DNA from 2 places in the Ruegeria sp. CF5 genome. Region 2 is predicted to be linked to the other one. Evidence: riboswitches for the same ligand, from Rfam matches in the RefSeq annotation. Region 2 holds a riboswitch; the other holds the start of a gene.
The links. Region 2 has a riboswitch for thiamine pyrophosphate ahead of thiD (bifunctional hydroxymethylpyrimidine kinase/phosphomethylpyrimidine kinase). Riboswitches for the same ligand answer to the same signal wherever they lie in the genome.
Positions count from the first base shown of each region.

Region 1: another riboswitch for thiamine pyrophosphate. It lies ahead of thiC (phosphomethylpyrimidine synthase ThiC); the one in region 2 lies ahead of thiD (bifunctional hydroxymethylpyrimidine kinase/phosphomethylpyrimidine kinase).

Region 1 covers NZ_JBQFRI010000003.1:92,696-96,107, reverse strand. Annotated here, with positions in the region: gene thiC (phosphomethylpyrimidine synthase ThiC) at 88-1,887, opposite strand; TPP riboswitch at 1,990-2,110, opposite strand; gene thpR (RNA 2',3'-cyclic phosphodiesterase) at 2,294-2,812, shown strand; gene ACR0NW_RS09820 (DMT family transporter) at 3,165-3,412, opposite strand, start outside.
Region 2 covers NZ_JBQFRI010000009.1:92,807-96,218, forward strand. Annotated here, with positions in the region: gene dnaJ (molecular chaperone DnaJ) at 1-1,096, shown strand, start outside; TPP riboswitch at 1,228-1,332, shown strand; gene thiD (bifunctional hydroxymethylpyrimidine kinase/phosphomethylpyrimidine kinase) at 1,380-2,183, shown strand; gene ACR0NW_RS19045 (FAD-dependent oxidoreductase) at 2,180-3,157, shown strand; gene thiS (sulfur carrier protein ThiS) at 3,141-3,335, shown strand; gene ACR0NW_RS19055 (thiazole synthase) at 3,338-3,412, shown strand, end outside.

The sequences.
Region 1 (3,412 bases), on a different contig from region 2:
ATCGGGATGGGGCCATACCCGCACCAACGCGCGTAAGCGTGCCAGTTGCATTGCCGGCGCGAGGCCGGCAAGCAGCTGAAATCGTGATCATTCATCCAGCTCAGTCACGGGTATATACAGATCGCCGCCATCGCGAAACTTCTCGGTCATGGCCTTCATCCCCTCTTTCTGCGCTTCGCTGCGAATGTCGTGGCTGATCCGCATCGAGCAGAATTTCGGACCGCACATAGAACAAAAATGCGCCACTTTATGCGCCTGCTTGGGCAAGGTCTGGTCGTGGAAATCCCGCGCCGTCTCGGGATCGAGCGAGAGATTGAACTGATCTTCCCAACGAAATTCGAACCGTGCGCGGGATAGCGCATCATCACGCCGCTGCGCCCCGGGTAGACCCTTGGCCAGATCTGCGGCATGGGCGGCAATCTTGTAGGTGATCACACCGGTTTTCACGTCATCACGATCGGGAAGACCCAGATGTTCCTTGGGCGTGACATAGCACAGCATCGCACAGCCGAACCATCCGATCATCGCCGCCCCAATGCCGCTGGTGATATGGTCATAGCCCGGTGCAATATCCGTGGTCAGCGGTCCAAGTGTGTAGAATGGCGCCTCGTGGCAGCATTCCAACTGCTTGTCCATGTTCTCTTTGATCTTGTGCATGGCCACATGACCCGGCCCCTCGATCATCACCTGGCAATCCTTTTCCCAGGCGATTTTGGTCAGCTCGCCCAGTGTTTCAAGCTCGGCAAACTGTGCCTTGTCATTTGCGTCGGCAATCGAGCCAGGGCGCAGGCCGTCACCAAGGCTGAACGCCACGTCATAACGACGGCAAATCTCGCAGATTTCAGCGAAGTGCTCATACAGGAAGCTTTCCTTGTGGTGGTACAGACACCACTTGGCCATAATCGAGCCGCCACGCGACACAATGCCAGTCACCCGGTTCACCGTCATAGGCACCATATGCAAGCGCACACCGGCGTGGATGGTGAAGTAGTCGACACCCTGTTCGGCCTGTTCGATCAGCGTATCGCGGAACACCTCCCAGGTCAGGTCTTCGGCGACGCCGTTCACCTTTTCCAACGCCTGATACATCGGCACTGTGCCAATCGGCACCGGGCTGTTGCGGATGATCCATTCGCGTGTGTTGTGGATGTTGCGCCCAGTAGAGAGGTCCATCACCGTATCCGCGCCCCACCGGATCGCCCAGACCATCTTGTCCACTTCTTCCTCCATGGAAGAGGTCACGGCAGAGGTGCCCATATTGGCATTGACTTTGACCAGGAAATTGCGCCCGATAATCATCGGCTCGCTTTCCGGGTGGTTGATGTTGTTGGGGATGATCGCACGCCCGGCTGCAATCTCGGCGCGCACGAATTCCGGCGTCACATAATCGGGGATGCGAGCCCCAAAATCATTGCCATCCCGAAGACAGGGTGATGTCTCGCGAAGCTGGTTTTCGCGGATTGCTACAAACTCCATTTCCGGCGTGATAATGCCCGCGCGAGCATAGGCCAGTTGGGTCGGCGCTGCGCCGTCCTTGCCACGCAGAGGGCGTGGTTTGACCGGAAATTCCGGCGTCAGTTTGTCACCCTGAACAAATCCGTTGTCGGCGTCGGTGATCTCGCGCCCGTCATATTCCTCGACATCGCCACGCGCCTTGATCCATTCGGCACGCAGCGTCGGCAAACCTTGTTTGATATCGGTCAGGGTGTCAGGATCCGTATAGGGGCCGGAACTGTCATAGACCGGCAGAGGCGCCTCTCCTGCTGTCGGGTGGGTTGAAATCTCGCGCATGGGCACGCGGACATCGTCATGTAGCTCACCCGCGACATAGATTTTGCGCGACGCGGGCAATTCACCGGTGGTGATTTTCGGATTTGGGACATTCATTTTGGCGCTCCTCAAGCTCAAGCCGAAAAAGAACCAGATGAATTTGGTGAGGAGGCAAGGGCTCAACACGAGCCCATTTATCAGATCGCAGGGTCCAGATTTAGCAATACGACCTTAGCTTCCTACGCCAGTATCAACTGGGTCAGGTTCAAAGGGTCGCGTCACCGGGTTTTCACCCACTCAGCCTCTCAGTCCCCTTGGCGGGACTCCCCTGCATAGGTTCTCAATAGGAACGAACAGTGTGATTGTAAAGTTTCAAAATTGGTCATTGGCGCAGCCGCAGCGAATTCACCTATTTCTGCCTCAACGCCATCTGAGACCCGGTTTTGAACGTCCGGAATGTGCGGTTCGCGAATTGCTGCACGGGCGAGACTACGAGTGGTGCTAAAGGTCTAGAAAGGGCTCTATGCGGTCTTTCATTGCGATATCGCTTAGCGACGACGTAAAGGCAGCTTTTGTGCCCTTGCAACGCGCGCTGCCGGTCGGCCGACTGGTATCGTCGGACAACATGCACTTGACGCTAGCCTTTCTGGATGATCAGGCCGAGGAGACCTTAGAGGAATTGCATGAAGAGCTTTTGGTACTTTCAGCTCCACCCTTCGGCGTCACCTTTTCAGGGATCGAAATTTTTGGGCAGGTTCTGGCTGTCGCAGTGGAGGATTGTCCGGCACTTACAGCCTTGCACCAAAAAATCCATACTGCCATGCGTCGAGCTGGGATCGTGCTACCCCGCCGGCGCTTTCGCCCGCATGTGACTATTGCTCGCTTCAAACCAGGACAACGCGAGGCGGTTCAGCTCGTCCAACATTCGCGCACTATGAACGCCTTGCCAAAGATGCCGGTGACCGGCTTTACCCTATACCAATCGACCTTGCGCCCAGAAGGTGCCAGACACGAAGCCTTGGCGCATTATATACTCAGGTGACGGGCGCCGTTGAAGCCAAACGGCCAGCGCTTGGCATACATGTATGAAAAAGAAGATCGCTGTTGAACGCCCGTCCAAAAAACGCTCCTTGGAGCGGTCGCAGCGATAACTCTGTTTGTCCACCACTTGCCATTACTCGCCGGTACTCCAAACGTCCGGTTTTCGCAGTTTCGTGACCTGCTGTACAAGCAAAATGCTGGACCACATTAAATAGCTGGAAAGGGCTCTTTCGATCACCGGGGACGTCGCAGAGCATGGCTGCATCGAGCCTAAACTACGCGGATCTGCGAGTTGCTCGAATGTTTGGCTTTTGCGCGGCCCTCGTAGGAAAAAAAGCTCTGAGCATCTAATTTCATTGCTGTGCGCGAGTATTGGACAGCAATAAGCCGCCTGAGATGATCAGAATGCCACCTGCGATAGCCCCGATACTGGGATGCTCACCAAAAACTACGAAACCCAAGATCATCGCAAAAATCAGCCATGAATAATCAACCGGTCCCACAACCGATAGCGGTGCGATCCGGTATCCCCTGATTGTACAATACTGTGCCGCGACTGACAGTGGCCCGAGCGCAACGCAACCGACGACGAGCGTTGCAC
Region 2 (3,412 bases):
GGACGAGATCAAGAAGGGTTTTCGCAGGAAAGCCAAGGAATTGCATCCCGACCGCAACAAGGACAACCCGGATGCCGAGGCGCAGTTCAAGGAAGCGAACGAAGCCTATGACGTTCTGAAAGACGGTGAGAAAAAGGCCGCCTATGACCGCTTTGGCCACGCGGCGTTCGAAAACGGCATGGGTGGCGGTGGCCGTCCCGGTGGCGGTTTCGGATCGGGCGATTTCTCCAGCGCATTCTCGGACGTGTTCGACGACCTGTTCGGTGATTTCATGGGCGGTCAGCGCGGAGGTGGCGGCGGACGCCGGGCCGCGCGCGGGTCCGACCTGCGCTATAACCTGCGCGTAACGCTGGAAGAGGCGTTTGCCGGGATGCAAAAGACGATCAACGTCCCCACTGCGGTTGGTTGCTCGTCCTGTGATGGAACCGGCGCCGAAGGCGGTGCTGAACCCTCGACCTGTCCGACCTGTTCGGGCATGGGCAAAGTGCGGGCTCAGCAGGGCTTTTTCACGGTTGAACGCACATGCCCCACCTGTTCCGGTCTGGGTCAGATCATCAACAACCCCTGTAAATCCTGTCAGGGCGCTGGCCGCGTTGAAAAAGAACGCGCGCTGTCCGTCAACATTCCCGCAGGTGTCGAAACCGGCACCCGCATCCGTCTGGCAGGCGAGGGCGAGGCCGGAATGCGCGGTGGCCCTCCGGGTGATCTTTACATCTTTGTCGAGGTTTCTCCGCATCAGCTGTTCGAACGCGACAGCGTGAACCTCTATTGCCGGGTTCCGGTCAGCATGGCCAAGGCTGCGCTGGGCGGTTCGATCGAGGTTCCCACCATCGACGGCGGTCGCGGCCGCGTTCAGATCCCGGCCGGCAGCCAGTCCGGCCGCCAGATGCGCCTGCGCAGCAAGGGTATGCCAGCCCTGCGCGGCGGCGGTGTTGGCGACATGTTCATCGAACTTGCCGTCGAAACCCCAGTCAACCTGACCAGCCGCCAGAAAGAGCTGCTGCGCGAGTTCGAAGAGCTGGGCGAAGACAACCATCCCGAATCCAAAAGCTTCTTTTCCTCGGTGAAAACCTTTTGGGACGGAATGAAGGGCTAAGCCCGACCGCAACCCGAATTCAGGCCGGCCCAATCGGGCCGGCCTTTTTTGGCCCGATCAATAAGTCCAGATTGGCCTCAATCCCCACAGGATTGGCCCTTGATTCCTGCGCCATCCCCTGAGATTGTCCGCGCCAACCGTTGGGGTGCCCGATTGCGGGCTGAGAGGCGTGGATGCGTTAACCCATCGAACCTGATCCGGGCAATTCCGGCGTAGGGAACGGTCTAAAGACAAGAGAACGTTTTTTATGCCCCTCGTTGCCCAAGTGAATTGGAGCAACCAAATGGCGCATATCGCGTTGACAATAGCTGGATCTGACAGCGGCGGCGGAGCGGGCATTCAGGCCGACCTCAAGGCCATGTCCGCGCTGGGCGTTTACGGCGCCAGCGTGATTACTGCGGTCACTGCCCAGAATACGCAGGCGGTTACTGCGGTACACGGAATTCCGCTGGACGTCATTGCGGCCCAGATCGACGCGGTTCTGAGTGATCTGGACGTCCGGGCGATCAAGATCGGGATGCTTGCCACACCCGAAATCATCCAGACGGTCGCCGATGGCCTTTCCGGCTTTGACGGCCCGGTGGTTCTTGACCCGGTGATGATCGCCAAATCCGGTGATGCGTTGCTGGCCCGCGAGGCGGTGCAATCCCTGCGCGACCTGCTGGTTCCCCGCGCCACGGTGCTGACCCCGAACTTGCCCGAGGCCGCCTGCCTGTTGAATGAAATGGTCGCCGAAACGGATGATGAGATGATCCGGCAGGGATATGCCCTGTCCGCCATGGGGGCCAAATCCGTCCTGATGAAAGGCGGGCACGGCAAGGGTGATCTGTGCCGCGACCTGCTGATCGACAGCACCGGAGTTCTGGCGCAGTTCGAGGCCCCGCGACAGGACACGAAAAACACCCATGGAACCGGCTGCACCCTGTCATCCTCAATCACAGCCGGATTGGCCAGTGGGCTGACGGTGCCCGAAGCGACGGCGCAGGCGCATGACTATCTGCAGGGTGCGATCTCGCAGGCGGATGGTCTTGCGGTTGGACATGGACATGGTCCGGTGCATCACTTCCATCGGGTCTGGGGCGCGTGAAGGATTTCTCGGTCATAGGTGCCGGTGTCTCCGGCCTTGCGGTTGCGACCGAACTGGTCGCGCGCGGGGCAACGGTTCAGATCTTCGACCCCGGCGGTGTGCCGGGGCCGCATTGCTGTTCCTGGTGGGCAGGCGGCATGCTGGCGCCCTGGTGCGAGTACGAGAACGCCGAAGAACCCGTGCTGCGGCTGGGTCAGCAGGCCATCGGTTGGTGGGCCGATAAAACCCGCGTAACGCGCCATGGAACCCTGGTTGTTGCCAGTGGCCGAGACTTGCCCGATCTGCGCCGTTTTGCCCGTCGTACCGAAGGCTTTGCCGAGGTGGATCGAGCAAAAATAGCCAAGTTAGAGCCTGATTTAGACAAGTTCGGCAAAGGTCTTTTCTTTGCGGACGAGGCGCATCTTGACCCGCGCAAGGCGCTGCAGGACCTTGTGCGCAGATTGCAGGACAACGGCGTGGTGTTTCACCGCAAACTGGCTCCGGCGCGTCTTGAAAACGCGATCGACTGCCGGGGCCTGCACGCCCGCGACCTGCTCTATGACCTGCGAGGCGTCAAGGGCGAGATGCTGGTGATCCGCTGCCCGGATGTCACTCTGTCGCGCCCCGTGCGTTTGCTGCATCCGCGTATGCCGCTTTACATCGTACCGCGCGGAGACGGCGTTTACATGCTGGGCGCGACGATGATCGAATCCGAGGACAGCAGCCGGATCACCGCCCGCTCGATGCTGGAAATGCTCAGCGCCGCCTATGCCCTGAACCCTGCCTTTGGCGAGGCCGAGGTGCTGGAAATCGGCGTCGATCTGCGCCCCGCCTTCCCCGACAACCTGCCGCGTATCCGGCGGCTGGGGCGGACAATCTATGCCAACGGTCTCTATCGTCACGGCTACCTGCTGGCGCCCGCGCTGGCGCAGGGGGTGGCCGATCTGGCGCTGGAAAACAAACATTCGGAGATGGTCGATGAAGATCGTGCTTAACGGCGAACCGCGCGAGGTGCGCGCCGAAACCCTGTCTGAACTGCTGACCGAATGCGGGTTTTCCGGCCGCGTCGCCACTGCGGTGAACGAAGATTTCGTGCCCTCGGGCCTGCGCGTCGCCCACAAACTGACCGATGGCGACCGGGTCGAGGTCGTCGCGCCGATGCAGGGGGGGTGAGGATGAAAACCTTCTACGGCACTGAACTGCCAAATCCTCTGATGCTGGGTACGGCGCAATATCCCAGCCCGGCCATT